DNA from 4 places in the Streptomyces sp. NPDC041205 genome. Region 3 is predicted to be linked to each of the others. Evidence: riboswitches for the same ligand, from Rfam matches in the RefSeq annotation. Region 3 holds a riboswitch; each other region holds the start of a gene.

Region 1 (3,815 bases), on a different contig from region 3:
TAGTCGGGGTGGGCGCCGACCTTGCTGGCGATGACGACGTCGGAGCGGTTGCCGCGCGCGGCGAGCCAGCGGCCGAGCACGGTCTCGGACTCGCCGCCCTTGTTGCCGGGCGCCCAGGCCGAGTACACGTCGGCGGTGTCGACGAAGTTGCCGCCCGCGGCCGTGTAGGCGTCGAGGACGGCGAAGGACTGCTTCTCGTCGGCGGTCCAGCCGAAGACGTTGCCGCCGAGGGCGAGGGGGAAGACTTCGAGGTCGGAGGAGCCCAGCGGGCGGAGTGTGGTCATAACGGGCTCAACATCCGCACCGGGGAGCGAATTCCGTGTGTGGCCCACGGAAATCCCCGCCCCGCTCCCCGGTGTGGCTCCGCCGTCACGGATGCCAACCGGCGGCCCTGGCGTCGGGGGGTCGTCGCCAGGACCGCCGGAGCCGGTGGGGTGTTACGGGTTGAGGCCCTTGCCCTGCAGCCAGGCCAGCGGGTCGATGTTGGCGCCGCCGCTGGTGTGGACCTCCATGTGGAGGTGCGGTCCGGTGACGTTGCCGGTCGCGCCGACGCGGCCGATGACGTCGCCCGTGGTGACCTTCTGGCCGACGCTGACGCTCATCGAGGACTGGTGGCAGTACCAGATCTCGGTGCCGTCCTCCAGCTCGAGGACCGTGCGGTAGCCGTACGACCCCGACCAGCCGGCCGACTTGATGGTGCCGGTGTGCACGGCCTTGAGGGGCGTGCCGGTGGGGGCGGCGAAGTCCAGGCCGGTGTGCTGGCCGGAGGACCACATGGCGCCGGAGTCACCGAAGTGCGAGGTGAGGGTGTACGAGGAGGTGGGCAGCGAGAACGCCTTCGCGAGCTTGGCGAGGCGCTCCGCCTCGGCCTTCTTGCGCGCGGCCTCCGCCTTCTTGCGCTTCTCCTCGGCGGCCTTGGCCTTCGCGGCCGCCTTCGCCTTGTCCTGCTGGGCCTTGGCCTGCTCGGCGGCCTTCTTCACGGCGGCGTCCTCGGCGGCGAGGCGCTGGGCGTCCTCCGCCTGGTGCTGCTGGTTCTCGGCCTGCTGCATGATGCGGGCGCGCAGGGCCTCGCCCGCGCCGGTGGCGCCGCGCTCGGCGTCGGCGGTGGTGACGCCCGCGGAGCTGAGCGGCGCGGCGGCCGCGACGGTGGAGGTGTCGGCGCCGCCGGCGGAGTCGTCGGATATCAGGGAGCCCACGCCCGGCAGGGACTTGGCCTCCGGGAGCTGGTCGGTGACCGCCGACATGTCCGGCATGGCGATGGAGACCGGCGGCTTGCCGCCCTGCGCGGTGGCGATGCCGCCCGCGCCCACGGCCGCGATGACGCCGACGCCGAGGACGGTGGAGCTGCGCGCGAGTCCGCCGCCGCCCTTCTTGTGGACCCGGTGCCTGCCGCGCACGGGGCGGACGGACTCCGCGGTCGGGTTCCACTCCTCCCACGGCTCCTGGGGGGCGTACCCGCCGAACCCCGTGGATCTGTCGGGACCTTCGGGTCCTTCGGCGGAGTCGTCGTTCGGTACGTAGAGCGCTTCGGGGGCAGGCCGGTTGGACGCCACTGGGGCGCACTCCTTTCCTTCCTTCTCGCCTACCGGGTTAGCTGACGGGTTCGGAGCAGGAAGGTCTCCTACGGGCGTACCGCTTGCCCGATTCACCCCAATGTGGTGGTTCCCCGGCTCCCTTGCGGGATTAGGCGCGTGCGCACGGAGCCGACTGGAGTGCCGGCTGGGACGACCGCGCTGCGTTATCGAACGTTAATAGACGGCGGTGCCGTATTCCAAGCCGTTCCGTCTGATCGTTAACGCTTACGCTACGAACACAAGGGACATCAGCGGCTGGAGTAGGGCGAGTTGAGCGGAGGCCATGACGCACCGCAGCGTTCTGGATCTCCACGGCTTGCTGACATCACGTCAATCAGGCTGCGGAGGGGTGCCCTTCAGTCACCGACCGTCACCGGGCGGCGTACGGCGAGCATCGCCAGGTCGTCCGTGGCGCCGCCCCCGGTGTGCCGGCGGACCTCGTCGACGAGGGTCGCGAGGAGCGAGTCGGGGCCCGCGGGGCCGGGGAAGATCCGGCCGCCGAGCCGGGTGGCGGGGACGTAGAACCGGCCCTCCTCGTCCCGGGCCTCGGAGAGCCCGTCGGTGTAGAGCAGCAGCGTGGCCCCCGGCGGGAACGGGCTCTGGTCCGCGCGGTCCGGCCAGGTGCCGAGGTCGCCCATGCCGAGCGGCAGCGCGGGCTCGGACGGCGAGAGCACGCACAGCCGCCCGTCGGCCCGCAGCATCAGCGGTTCGGGGTGGCCGCGGTTGATGATCCGTACGGTGCCCTCGTCGCCGCGCGGGATCTCCACGAGGACCGCCGTGGTGAACCCCTCGAAGGCGTCGAGCCCGTCGCGCCGCGTGCCCTCCCGCGCGAGGGCGCGCTCCAGGCGCTGCGCCACCGCCTCCAGCGTGGCCTCCTGCTCGGCGGCCTCCCGGAAGGCGCCGATGACGACGGCGACGGCGGCCACCGCGCCCATCCCCTTGCCCCGTACGTCACCGACGACGAGCCGCACCCCGTGCGGGGTGTCCTGCACGGCGTACAGGTCCCCGCCGATGAACGCGTCGGCCTCCGCCGCCTCGTACCGCGCGGCGATGTCCAGGCCGCCGATCCGCGGGTCGGGCTGCGGCAGGACCGCGCGCTGGGCGGCCTCGGCGATGGAGCGGGCGGAGGCGAGGCGGGCGTCGCCGCGGCGGACGACCCGGTTGATGACGACGGCGAGCGCGCCGACGGTCAGCACCGTCACGAACTCGGTGATGACCTGTACGTCGGCGCCGTCCACGCGGTGCCCCAGGCGCAGCACGAGCACGGCGGCACAGGACACCGCGGCGGTCGCGACGGTCGTCCGCAGCCGGAAGAACGGGGCGGTGATCAGGGGCGCCGCGGCGAACAGCGGGGACGCGGTGAACTCCGGCGGCGTGAGCATGTCGAAGCAGATCCCGGCGACGAGGAGGAGCGGGGGCAGCGCCCGGACGAGGGCCCGCTCGCGGGGGAGGGTGCGGGTGGTGTCGCCGGGGGCGATGGTGGGCCGGGGGCGGGCTGTTCTACGAGGGCGGGGGCGGGCTGTGCCGCCGGGCTCGCGGCTGGCGGACTTTCGGGCGCCGGACTTCCCGTCGGCGGACTTCCCCTCCCCGCGCTCCCGACCACCGGAACGCCGGTCGCCGGACCCCCCACCCCCCGGGCCGCCCTGCGCACCGTCAGGCCCCCCACCACGCACAGCAACCACCACCACTCCACTCCACCGCATCAGCGCCGCGTCGGCCCATCCAGGCTTCCCGCAGCGGGGGCCCGGGGCGACCTGATGTGGGCCGAGTGGGTGAGCCGTGTGGTGGGGCGGGGACGCGCCCGGAGGCGTGGGGCCGGGTGGGACCGGCACCGCACGCCCCGGGCGCGCGTGGGTCAGGCGGCGTCACCCCCGAGCACCGGCACCGGCGCCGCGAGCCGACCGGACCTGGCCAGCGAGCGCAGGGCCAGCGCGCAGCCGACGCCGAGGACGGCCAGCGCCAACCACGGCACCGCGGGCAGTCCCCGGTCCTCCGCCACGTCGAGCAGCGCGCCCATCGCGAGGTTCCCCGCGGTGATGCCGACACCGCAGACCGTGTTGTAGAGGCCGTAGTGCGTGGCCACCCACCTCTCGCCCGCGAGCGAGACGACGGTGTCCATCTCGAAGGGGTAGAGCACGGCGTTCGCGGCCGCCAGCGCCGCCGCGCACAGCAGCAGCGCCGTGACGCCCGCGTACCCGGGCCCGCCCAGGGCGGGCGGCAGGAACGCGGCGCCCATCAGGG
Region 2 (3,815 bases), on a different contig from region 3:
CGATCTGCTCGATGACGGCGAGGACGGCCTTCTCGACGCCCTTGCCGCCGTAGCGGTTGGCGTCTCCGTCACGCAGTTCGATGGCCTCGAAGGCGCCGGTGGAGGCGCCGGACGGAACCGCGGCGCGGCCGGTGGACCCGTCGTCGAGGCCGACCTCGACCTCGACCGTGGGGTTGCCTCGGGAGTCCAGGATTTCCCGGGCTACGACGACGTCGATGGACGGCACGAGCATCTCCTTCTGGGATGTGACGCTAGGGGCGCATGGCGTGCACCACTGGGGGCGCGGGCTTGCGCATGGCTTGCATGGTCTTCATCGGCCCTGCGTCTCCTGAGCCTAACGGGCCCGGGAGCTTCGGCCAGCCGACCGCCCGCCCCGTGGGACGGCCATCGGGCCAATTCCCTGGGAATCAGGACGGAACCACAGGTTCTTACCGGCCGGTAGCTTCGCCCTGGGCGTACTTCGGGGTTGCCTGGGCGCCCGGCCGGGCCGCCCCGGACAGCACCTCGCCCCGGTGCGTACGGGGGATACGCGCACCGGGGCGAGGGAGACCCGTGGGGACGGGGGCGCTCCGCGGGACGGAGCGGGGGCCCTGTCCGGACGGGCCGGACAGGGCGCGGGCCGGGCTCGGCCTCAGCTGAGGTGCAGCTGCTGGCCCGGGTAGATCATGTCGGCGTCGGAGATGATGTCGCCGTTGAGCTTGTACACCTTGTGCCAGCCGCCCTTGACGTCGTGCTCGTCGGCGATCTTGGAGAGGGTGTCGCCGGTCTTGACCTTGTACTCGCCGTCGCCCTTCTTCACGACCTTGCCGGTCGGGGTCTGGACGGTCTTCTTCGACTCGGTCTGCGGGGCGGCCTGCTGCGGCTTCGGCTGCGGCTTGGCCTGCTGCTGGGGCTGCGCCTGCTGCTGCGGCTGCTGCTGGGGCTTGGCCTGCTGCTGCGGCTGCTGCTGGGGCTTCTCGGCGGCGCCGCCGTTGTACGCGGCGCCCGTGAGGCCCACGCCACAGCTCGGCCAGGCACCCTTGCCCTGGCCCGCGAGGACCTTCTCGCCGATCTCGATCTGCTGGGCCTTGGTGGCCTGGTTGGCGGTCGCGGCGTACTTGGTGCCGCCGTACGCGGCCCAGGTGGAGGCCGAGAACTGCAGGCCGCCGTAGTAGCCGTTGCCGGTGTTGATGGACCAGTTGCCGCCGGCCTCGCACTGGGCGACCCGGTCCCACTGGTCGGCGGTCGCGGCGTTCGCGGTGCCCGCGGCCATCAGCGGGGCGGCGACAGCGGCGCCGGTGACACCGACGACGGTGGCCGCGCGGGTGGCCTTGTCAACAGCGGTCGGACGACGGTGCTTGCCCTTGCCGGAAAACAGCATGGAGTGATCCCCTCACCGACGCCTGCGAGGTGAGCTGTCGGGTTCGGGCGGGTGAGTGCCCGGCCGTACGGCTTCCGTACGACTTCACCCCTAGCCGGTCCTGCGCGTCGCGCGGCCGCTGGCCGCTCAACGCGTGGGCCCGGCGCTTACCTTGGGTCCCCCGCTCCTGCCTTCGGCGCTCGAAGCGACGACTGTTCCCGTCCGGCCGTTGGCAGGATTCGGCGTACCGACCGGCGGGGCCCGCTGTGGCGAGCGGTCACGACCGTAGACAGGCAATCACCGGAATTTCAAAGACGATCAGGGCTTCTGAGACCCATCTCTCACTTGCCTCTCACCGTCTTTAAACCGGACATTCACCGCGAACTGCCAGTCAATTTCCGCTCCGCGACGCCTACTTCCGGTCCGCCTCCGCGGCCTGTTCCTCGCTCAGGTCGAGTCGCTGACCGGGGAGGATGAGATCCGGGTCACCGCCCACGGTCCGCTTGTTCTCGGCGTAGAGGGTGGACCAGCCGCCGTCAAGGTCGTGCCGGTCGGCGATCTGCGAGAGGTTGTCGCCGGAGCGGACCGTGTAGGTGCCCGCGGGGTCATGGGCGTCACGCGCGTCGCGCCCTTCACCACGCGACGCGTGGCGGCCCGCGGAGCCCGCGCCGCCCTTCTCCGCCTCGTCGGCGCTGGAGCCGCGGTGGCGGCCCGACGGGAGGCCGGAGGAGTCCTCGGAGCCCTCCGCGGAGCCGTCGGCGCCCGACGGCTCACGGCCCGCTTCGGACTCGGCGTCGGGCGAAGTGGTGCCGCGGTCGCCGGACTTGCCGTCCTCGTCCGCCGAGCCCTTCTCGCCCTTCTGTCCGCCCTTGTCGCGTTCGTCACTCTTGTCGGCCGAACCGTCGCTGTCGGGCTTGCGGTGCTTGCCGGTCTCCTTGGACTTGCCGTCCTCGGCGTCCGCGCCGCGCTCCTCGCCCTTCGCGTCGGCGTCCTTGTCGGCCTTCCCCTCGCCCTTCTCGCCGTCCTTGTCGCCCTTGGAGTCCTTGGCGTCGCCGGACGGCTCCGCGGGCTTCGACGGGGCGACCGGGAGGCCCGGGTCGACGTCGGCGGCCGCGCCGCCCTTGCTGAGGCCCGCGGCCGGGCCGCAGTTCGGCCACGCGGCGGGGCCCTGGTCGGCCAGGACCTTGTCGGCGACGGCGATCTGCTGGGAGCGGCTCGCCTGGTCGGCGCTCGGCGCGTACGCGAGGCCGCCGTAGCTCTCCCAGGTCTCCTGCGTCAGCTGCAGGCCGCCGTAGTACCCGTCGCCCTTGGCGCTCCAGGCGCCGCCGCTCTCGCACTCCGCGACCTTGTCCCACGTCGAGGCGTCGGCCGCGTGCGCGCCCGTGGCGCCGAGCAGCGGGATGGCGATGGCGGATCCGGTGACGCCCGCCGCGACGACGATCGCCGGGGCCTGGCGGGGACGGCGGTGACGGCCTTGGCCGGAGAGCATGCACGTGCCTTTCGAGCGACGACAAGAACAGCTGCGACACGTGGTGCCAAGGGGTGCCGAGCCGTCGTGAACGTAGCCGCAGTCGAACGTCAGTCACAAGTCGATGCAGCGCAGATCACGTGAAAGTCACAGTCTTGACGGTACGTCAGGAACGTGCCGGTCCCCCGTCAGCGGCCGGGCGGCGTGAACGTCACCGGCAAGGTCCGCAGGCCACGCATGATGAGCCCGCCGCGCCACCTCAACTCCTCCGGATCGACGGCGAGTTGCAGGTCCGGCAGCCTGCGGAGCAGCGTCGCGAGCGCCGTCTGGCCCTCCAGGCGGGCCAGCGGGGCGCCGAGGCAGTAGTGGATGCCGTGGCCGTATCCGAGGTGCTGGTTGTCGCTCCGGGACAGGTCGAGGAGGTCGGGGTCGGGGAAGCGGGCCGGGTCTCGGTCGGCGGCGGCGAGGACGACGAGGACGGGGTCGCCCGCGGCGATGTCCTGGCCGCCGACGCACAGCGGTTCGGTGGCGAAGCGCCAGGTGGCCAGCTCCACGGGCCCGTCGAAGCGGAGCAGTTCCTCGACGCCGGTCTCCAGGAGGCCGGTGTCCCCGTCGGCGAGGGACTGTTGCAGCCGGGCGCGCTGCTCGGGGTGGGTGAGCAGTGCGTACGTACCGTTCCCGATGAGGTTGACCGTTGTCTCGAAACCGGCGAAGAGGAGGATGAAGGCCATCGCGGCGGCCTCGTTCTCCGTGAGGTGCTCGCCGTGGTCGGAGGCGCGGATGAGACCCGAGATCAGGTCGTCGCCGGGGTCGTTGCGCTTGCGGTGGATCAGGTCGGCGAGATAGCCGCGCATCTTCTTGACCGAGCGTGCGACGCCGCCGCGCGGGCCGCCGCCGTGCCGGATCATCATGCCCGCCCAGTCCCGGAAGTCGTCCTGGTCCTCGCGCGGGACGCCGAGCAGGTCACAGATCGCGTAGATGGGGAGAGGGAAGGCGAACTCGTGGATG
Region 3 (3,815 bases):
CGTCGGCTGGGCCGAGGGCCTCCATGCCCGGCCCGCCTCCATCTTCGTCCGCGCGGCCACGGCCGCCGGCGTCCCCGTCACGATCGCCAAGGCCGGCGGCAACCCGGTCAACGCCGCCTCCATGCTCGGGGTGCTCGGTCTGGGCGCGCAGGGCGGCGAGGAGATCGTGCTCGCTTCGGACGCCGAGGGCGCGGATGCCGCTCTCGACCGCCTGGCGAAGCTGGTCGCCGAGGGGCTCGAGGAGCTTCCCGAGACCGTCTAGTACGCCTGGCGCTCTGTGCGCAGAGAACGCCGCCCGGCACTACGCGAGGGGTCCGTCCTGAATCCAGGGCGGACCTTTTGCGTATCCGGCACATCTCATGACGTATATGAGGTCGCACGCCGACGCTTATTCGGTCGCGCACCGCACGCGCATTTCGACGCATATCTGAAGTCGAAAAGTCGAAATGCAGGCAGCGAAAAATGCCACCGCGAACACGTCTCTCTTTGTATACGGCGCCGCCGTTAATTCCGGACGCTCACCGTGTTGACGGCATGTTGCGAATCCCTCACACGCCCGGCGCGGGGGCCGGTCCGCGGCCTGTGTGCCGCGGCGGACCGTTCGGCGTGCAGCACGGTCAGCGTACGGGCCCGCTCCGCGTCGCCGCGGGCCACGGCGTCGACCACGGCGGCGCGCTCGGACCAGGTCTGCGCGGGGGCGGCCTGGGGCTCCGTGACGCACATCCAGGCGATCTTGTGGCGGAGCTGGGTGAGCAGGGTGATCAGGCCGGGGCTGGAGGAGGCCTGCGTGAGCGTCTCGTGGAACCAGCCGTCGAGCGAGCGGAGGTCCTCGGTGCCGCCGCGCCGGGAGCGCTCCTTGCCGAGCCGGACGAGCCCGCGCAGGACCTTCAGATGGGCGTCGGTGCGGCGCTGGGCGGCGCGGGCGGCCGCCAGGGGCTCCAGGAGCGCGCGGATCTCCAGGAGGTCGGCGGCGTCCTGCTCGGTGGGCTCGGCGACGCAGGCGCCCGCGTGCCTGCGGGTGACGACGAAGCCCTCGGCCTCCAACGTGCGCAGGGCCTCGCGCACGGGGACGCGGGAGACGCCGTAGCGGCGGGCGAGCAGTTCCTCGGTGAGGCGCGTGCCGCGTTCGTAGACACCGGAGACGATGTCGTCCCGGATGGCCGTGCATACCGAGTGCGCGGGAATGCGCATGACGGACCTCCGCTTTAATGCCCGCGAAACGCGTCGGTCGGCGCGTCGGCCGACGCGTCGAATGGCGCTCGTTCAACGACTCCATGGACCCTGCCGCCATGAACTCTATTGCAGAAGTCCGGGTTTTCCGACGGGAGGCCGGAATCCATGGATATCTTTTGGCCAAAGGGGCGTGCATACGCGTGAAAGCCCCGGCTCGGGTGAGCCGGGGCTTTCACGCGTCCGGGAGGGTCCCGACATCGGGATCCAGACGTTGACGCCGGGATGAGGTCGGGATGCGGACGTCGGCGTCGGGAATCAGACGCTGACGCCGTGCGAGCGGAGGTACGCCACGGGGTCGATGTCGGAGCCGTAGTCCGCGCCGGTGCGGGCCTCGAAGTGCAGGTGCGGGCCGCTGGAGTTGCCGGTCGAGCCGGAGAGGCCGATCTGCTGACCCGGGGTGACCGTCTGGCCGACCGTGACGCTGAGGGACGACATGTGGCCGTACTGCGTGTACGTGCCGTCGTTGTGGCGGATCACGACGTTGTTGCCGTAGGCGCCGCCCCAGCCGGCCTCGACGACGGTGCCCGCGGCGACCGCCTGGACCTGGGTGCCGGACGCGGCGTGGAAGTCGACGCCGGTGTGGCTGCCGGAGGACCACATGGCGCCGCCGGTCTTGTAGCCGGTGGAGACGTAGCTGCCGTCGATCGGCGAGACGTAGGAGCCAAGGCGCTTGCGCTCGGCCTCGCGGGCGGCGCGCTCCTTGGCCTCGCGCTCCTTCTGGGCCTTCGCCTTCGCGGCGGCCTCGGCCTTCCGCTTGGCCTCGGCGGCCTTGCGCTTGGCCTCCGCGGCCTGGGCCCGGGCCTCGGCCTCGGCCTTCTTCTGGGCCTCGGCCTCGGCGGCGGCGTGCTTCTGCGCGGCGGCCTGGGCGTCGATCTCGCCGGCCAGGGAGTCGCCGACGGAGATGGACTGGGTGAGGCCGGTGTGCGCGTACTCCGCGGAGCTGCCTTCGGCGGCGAGGGCCGGCGCGGCCAGGCCCGAGATGACTCCGGTGGTGGTGAGCGCGGCGACGCCCGCGGCGCTGGCGGTCGTGCGCGAGATGCGGCTCGGACGGCGGTGCTTGCCGGTCGGGCGGGTGAACGCCATGAAGCGGCTGATCCTTTCCTTCCTTCTCGCCTACCGGGTTAGCTGACGGGTTCGGAGCAGGAAGGTCTCCTACGGGCTCCTCGCCTCGCGGCAAGGGGTCCGATTCACCCCAGGGGACGTGTGGGTCCCCGGCTCCCCTGGCTCGCGCCGTACGGGGACTCGGCGATGGCTGTCCGGTGCCGCGGACGCGGCGTACTGCCTGACGGACAGCCGGACCGACGCTAAACGCCTCATCTTTCAATCGACAAACGAATCAGGCCTTTTGTAGCGCACGCCACAGGCCAGACGAGCAACCTCCATGTCAATTCGGACATATGGCGGCATGCAGGGACCCCAGCGGCTTCCTGAGCCACTGGGGTCCTTGTCCTCGCGAGGCGTTGATACCGCTATGTCCAGCTTTACGTCAGCGGCGGCCTCGGTCCGTCCCGTCCGGCAATCAGCCGGTGACCACCGTCACTTCACCGATGCCGAGCGCCTTGACGGGCTCCTCGATCTGCGCGGCGTCGCCCACGAGGACCGTCACCAGACGGTCGTCGGGGAAGGCGCTCACGACAGCCGCGGTGGCCTCCACGGTGCCCGTCTGCGCCAACTGGCGGTACAGGTGCGCCTGGAAGTCGTCCGGCAGGTGCTGCTCGACCTGGTCGGCGAGGGTGGCGGCGACGGCCGCCGCCGTCTCGTACTTCAACGGGGCGACGCCGACCAGGTTCTGCACGGCGACATCGCGCTCGGGGTCCGTCAGGCCCTCCGCGGCGAGCGTGCGCAGGACCTTCCAGAGGTCGTCCAGAGCCGGGCCCGTGTTGGGGGTGTCCACGGAGCCGCTGATGGCGAGCATCGCGGCGCCCGTCCCGTCCGGGGCGGAGCGAAGGACCTGGGCGAAGGCGCGCACTCCGTAGGTGTAGCCCTTCTCCTCGCGCAGGACGCGATCCAGGCGCGAGGTGAGGGTGCCGCCCAGGCAGTACGTGCCGAGGACCTGCGCGGACCACACGCGGTCGTGCCGGTCCGGGCCGACGCGGCCGATGAGCAGCTGCGTCTGGACGGCGCCGGGGCGGTCCACGATAACGACGCGGCCGCGGTCGTCGGCGGTCACCGGGGGCACCGGGCGCGGCTCGGCCGCCCCACCGGTCCAGGCGCCGAGGGTGTCGGCGAGGACGGCGTCCAGGTCGATGCCGGTGAGGTCGCCGACCACGACGGCGGTGGCCGTGGCGGGGCGGACATGCCTTTCGTAGAAGGCGCGTACGGCCGCCGAGTCGATGGCGGAGACCGTCTCCTCCGTGCCCTGGCGCGGGCGCGACATGCGCGAGGACGCCGGGAACAGCTCCTTGGAGAGCTCCTTGGCGGCGCGGCGCGCCGGGTTGGCGGCCTCGTGCGGGATCTCGTCCAGGCGGTTGCGGACCAGGCGCTCGACCTCGCTGTCGGCGAACGCGGGCGCGCGCAGGGCATCGGCGAGCAGGCCGAGGGCCTTGGGCAGGCGGGAGACGGGCACTTCCAGGGAGACCCGG
Region 4 (3,815 bases), on a different contig from region 3:
GCCCGCGCCGGTGAGCCGCGCGCCCCGGTGGTGCCGCACGAGCAGCGCCGCCCCCGCCTCCCGCTCCAGCTTGGCGAGCTGCTGGGAGAGCGCGGGCACCGTATACCCGAGCCGTTCGGCGGCGCGGGTGATGGAACCGGCTTCGGAGACCGCCACGAGCGCCGCGAGCCGCGTCGGGTCGTACATGCCGTGCCTCTTCCTGTGGCCGTGGCCCGCGGTCCTGCCGCGGTACGCGGACGCCGTCGCCCCGCCTTCCGGGACCGCCGCCGGATCCTACCGGCAGCTCAGCCTAAACAGATGCTTAAGGAAGACGCAGAAGATCTTACATACCTGCTGAAGGCTCACTCGCGGCAGAGTGGCCTACATGGACGCTCAACTGGTCGCCTTCACCGGCGTCGCCGCAGGCATGGTCGCCGTGCCCGGCGCCGACTTCACCGTCGTCGTACGCAACGCGCTCGCCTCACGCCGCGCCGGAGTGCTGTGCGCGCTCGGCATCGCGGCGGGGCTCCTGGTGCACACGGCCCTCGCCGTCGCCGGGGTCGCGGCCGTGCTCGCGGCCGTGCCCGCGCTGTTCCGCGCGCTGCAGATGGTGGGCGGCGGCTACGTGCTGTACCTGGGGGTGCGGGCGCTGCGGTCGGCGACGCGGTGGGAGGGGCGGCCGGGCGCGGGGGAGAGGCCGGACGGGGAGGCGGCCGCCGGAGAGGAGAGGGAGGTGGGGGAGGCGGGAGAGGAGGGGGAGGACGTGCGGGCGGTGGCCGGTGGTGGCGGCGGTGGCCTGCGCGAGGGCTTCCTCACCAACGCCCTCAACCCCAAGGCGTCCCTGACGTTCCTGAGCGTGCTGCCCCAGTTCGTGCCCGCGGGGAGCCCCGCGATGCCGCGCACGCTGCTGCTCGCCACGATCGTCGTGGCCTTCGCGCTGCTGTGGTTCCCGGCCGTCGCGCTGCTGGTGGACCGGCTCGGCCGTCGGCTGCGGGAGCCCCGCGTCGCCAGGGCGATCGAGGGCGGCACCGGGGTGGCGCTCACGGCGCTGGGCCTGGCGCTCCTCGTGGAACCGCTGTTCACGTAGCCCGATCAGAGGGGCCGTTGCGTTGTTGCTGCCGTCGCGCGACCGTCCACGGAAGCAGCCCCCACAGGCCACCGGACACCAGCAGCGTGGCCGCGGCGGCGCAGAAGGCGCCGGTGCGGCTCGCCGCCACGTCCACGACGAGCAGGACCGAACCGGTGAGCGCCAGGGCAAGGACGGCGAGTCCGGCCCCGGCGAGCCGCGACGACACCTTGACGATGAGCGGCTTCGCGCCGCGCCCGAACAGACCCCGGTGCAGCGCGGCGGGTGCGGTGAACAGCGCGGCCGCGAGGACGGCGAGCAGCAGTGTGGTCACGTACGTGGCGCGCTGGAAGGTGTCGAGCGAGGGGAAGCGGGGGGTGAAGGCGAGCGTGAGCAGAAACGCGAAGAGGAGCTGGACACCGGTCTGAGTGACCCTCAGCTCCTGGAGCAGTTCGACGAAGTTGCGGTCGGCGCGCTCCAGCGGAGTCTCGTTGCGGCCGTCGTCGCGGCCTTGGCTGTGGTCGTGCGCGGCGGTGCCCGCTGACCGGGGGCCGTCGTCGGGGACGTTTTCGGACATGCACTACGAGTATCCCGAGCCGGCGCGAAGCACTCCTCGCGTCGGCCCGGTCACGCCCGGACGGCGGTGCCTGCCCGAAGGCACCGCCGTCCGGGCACTCAGGTCAGCGGACTCGGCCGTACGAGACGCTGTTCGTCCAGATCTTCTCGAGGCGTACCACCGTGCCCCGCTTCGGGGCGTGCCAGATCTTGTTCTTGCCAGCGTAGATGCCGACATGGTAAACGTTCCGGCCGGAGTGGAAGAACACCAGGTCGCCGCGGGTGCGGTTGCTCTTGGAGACATGGCGGGTCTTGTTGTACTGCTGCGCGGCGGTTCGCGGCAGCTTCTTGCCCACGCGCTTGTACGAGTAGAGCGTGAGGCCCGAGCAGTCGAACCGGCGCGGCCCCACGGCTCCGTAGCCGTACGGGGAGCCCTTCTTGGAAGCCGCGATCTTGAGCGCCTTCGTCCCGTGTGTGGCGGCCTCGGCCTCGGAGACCAGACCGGGTGCCACGATGGTGCCGCCCACGGCGGCGAGCGTGAGTGCCGATGCGGTACCGGCCCTCGTCAGCAGCGACGGAACACGATTCAGCGCAGTCATGCGCAACCCTTCGTCAGCCGCCTGTGAAGGATGACCTGTCGGGTTCGGGCAGGCGAAGATGCCCGGTCGCGTCGCGACTTCACCCCAAGGGCCGGCCGGTCTCCCGGACGGTCCGCCTTGCTGGGTCCTCCACTCCTGCCGATGCACAGATGTCGACCGGGCATCCGGGTGGCGGCAGGACTCGGCGTCCACCCGGACCGCCCCGCCGCCTGTGGCGGGGGCTTGTCGTCGGAAGGGATCTTCACCCGAGAGTGGCCAAAAAACCGAGCCGAATCGGCTGTATGTGAGGCTCCTCACGACTGACCCGTTCGGGTGGACAGAGCCGGAAAGGGACCTGGGTCACAGTCGGAGACGATTGCCCGAACAGCGCTGGAACGTCCGGTTCCGGCTGCCGCGTAAGGGAGTTGTGCAACTACAGGGGCACACGCGTGCGAGTGTTTCCTACGCTGAAAGAGCTACCACCTCTGGTCGGACCCCGGTCTGGACCGGAAGTGGCGCGACATCCGTCCGTGTCGGTCGCACCCTCAACGGGCGGACGGCGCGGACGCGCTGCGGCCGTGGCGCTCCGACGGGCGTCCGGTGCGACGGCGCACCTCGGGTGCGCGGCCGTGAAGGAGAGGGGCGGCTCGGCGCGGGGCTGCGGGTGACCAGCCGGCTCGGCCTCGGCGGTCCCCGTCAACTCGTAGCAGAAACGCTTGGCGAACTCGCCGTTTATGGGTGCGCTTCGCAAGTGCGCTCACCCCGCCCTCGGGCGGATCGGTCAGCCACCCGTCGGTGGCGCCTCCTCGCCGACCGTGGGCGGCGGCACGGTCACGCGCGCGGTACGGCGCTCGCCGTCCAGCGTGCGCAACGCCCGGGCCAGCGTCGCCGTGTGGATCTCCGTCTCGCCCCGCTGGTGCATCAGCGCAAGGGCGTCCCGCAGCTCCGTCGCCCTGCTGACGAGGGCTTGTGCGGCGCGCAGGCCGCCGTACGTGTGCTCCGCGCGCCCCGGATTGATGCGGCCGACGAGGTCCACGACCGCGAGATAGGCGTCGATGAGCTCGCCCTCGGCGCGGGTCAGGGCGGGCAGCGGCGGCAGTTCGGGCAGCACCCGGGCCTCACTCGGCGGTAGCGGTCGTGGCCCTGCGGTTCGGCACGACCCGGTCCACCAGGCCGAACTCCACCGCGGCCGCGGCGTCCAGGACGGTGTCGCGCTCGATGGCCGCCGCGATCCGCTCGGCGTCCCGCCCTGTGTGGCGCCCGAGCATCTCCTCCAGGAGCGCGCGGGTGCGGCGCAGTTCCTCGGCCTGGATGGCGAGGTCGGTCGGCTGGCCCCGCAACGCCTCGGCGAGCGCGGGCTGCTGGAGCAGCACCCGGGCGCCGGGCAGGATCGACCGCTTCCCCGGTGTGCCCGCGGCGAGCAGCACGGCGGCGGCGGACGCGGCCTGGCCGAGGCAGACGGTTTCCACGTCGCAGGTCGTGAACCGCAGGGTGTCGTAGATCGCCGTGGCCGCGCTGAACGAGCCGCCGGGCGAGTTGATGTACAGCGAGATGTCCCGGTCAGGCGCGAGGTACTCCAGGTGCAGCAGCTGCGCCATGACGTCGTTCGCGGAGACGTCGTCGACGGGGGTGCCGAG

The links. Region 3 has a riboswitch for cyclic di-AMP ahead of ACZ6BG_RS35975 (M23 family metallopeptidase). Riboswitches for the same ligand answer to the same signal wherever they lie in the genome.
Region 1: linked by a shared signal. The riboswitch ahead of ACZ6BG_RS29815 (M23 family metallopeptidase) and the one ahead of ACZ6BG_RS35975 (M23 family metallopeptidase) in region 3 are both predicted to bind cyclic di-AMP.
Region 2: linked by a shared signal. The riboswitch ahead of ACZ6BG_RS24630 (transglycosylase family protein) and the one ahead of ACZ6BG_RS35975 (M23 family metallopeptidase) in region 3 are both predicted to bind cyclic di-AMP.
Region 4: linked by a shared signal. The riboswitch ahead of ACZ6BG_RS15035 (C40 family peptidase) and the one ahead of ACZ6BG_RS35975 (M23 family metallopeptidase) in region 3 are both predicted to bind cyclic di-AMP.

Annotation. Positions count from the first base shown of each region.
Region 1 covers NZ_JBVIZH010000007.1:467,580-471,394, reverse strand. Annotated here, with positions in the region: gene ACZ6BG_RS29820 (aldo/keto reductase) at 1-284, opposite strand, end outside; gene ACZ6BG_RS29815 (M23 family metallopeptidase) at 438-1,553, opposite strand; cyclic di-AMP (ydaO/yuaA leader) riboswitch at 1,565-1,700, opposite strand; gene ACZ6BG_RS29810 (PP2C family protein-serine/threonine phosphatase) at 1,931-2,956, opposite strand; gene ACZ6BG_RS29805 (MFS transporter) at 3,430-3,815, opposite strand, start outside.
Region 2 covers NZ_JBVIZH010000005.1:482,545-486,359, reverse strand. Annotated here, with positions in the region: gene eno (phosphopyruvate hydratase) at 1-232, opposite strand, end outside; gene ACZ6BG_RS24630 (transglycosylase family protein) at 632-1,360, opposite strand; cyclic di-AMP (ydaO/yuaA leader) riboswitch at 1,365-1,548, opposite strand; gene ACZ6BG_RS24625 (LysM peptidoglycan-binding domain-containing protein) at 1,752-2,828, opposite strand; gene ACZ6BG_RS24620 (cytochrome P450 family protein) at 2,996-3,815, opposite strand, start outside.
Region 3 covers NZ_JBVIZH010000013.1:56,203-60,017, forward strand. Annotated here, with positions in the region: gene ACZ6BG_RS35965 (HPr family phosphocarrier protein) at 1-262, shown strand, start outside; gene ACZ6BG_RS35970 (GntR family transcriptional regulator) at 505-1,191, opposite strand; gene ACZ6BG_RS35975 (M23 family metallopeptidase) at 1,489-2,316, opposite strand; cyclic di-AMP (ydaO/yuaA leader) riboswitch at 2,330-2,491, opposite strand; gene ACZ6BG_RS35980 (M16 family metallopeptidase) at 2,753-3,815, opposite strand, start outside.
Region 4 covers NZ_JBVIZH010000003.1:184,252-188,066, forward strand. Annotated here, with positions in the region: gene ACZ6BG_RS15020 (LysR family transcriptional regulator) at 1-186, opposite strand, end outside; gene ACZ6BG_RS15025 (LysE family translocator) at 365-1,066, shown strand; gene ACZ6BG_RS15030 (DUF6328 family protein) at 1,059-1,622, opposite strand; gene ACZ6BG_RS15035 (C40 family peptidase) at 1,726-2,199, opposite strand; cyclic di-AMP (ydaO/yuaA leader) riboswitch at 2,203-2,372, opposite strand; gene ACZ6BG_RS15040 (hypothetical protein) at 2,960-3,289, opposite strand; gene ACZ6BG_RS15045 (ATP-dependent Clp protease proteolytic subunit) at 3,297-3,815, opposite strand, start outside.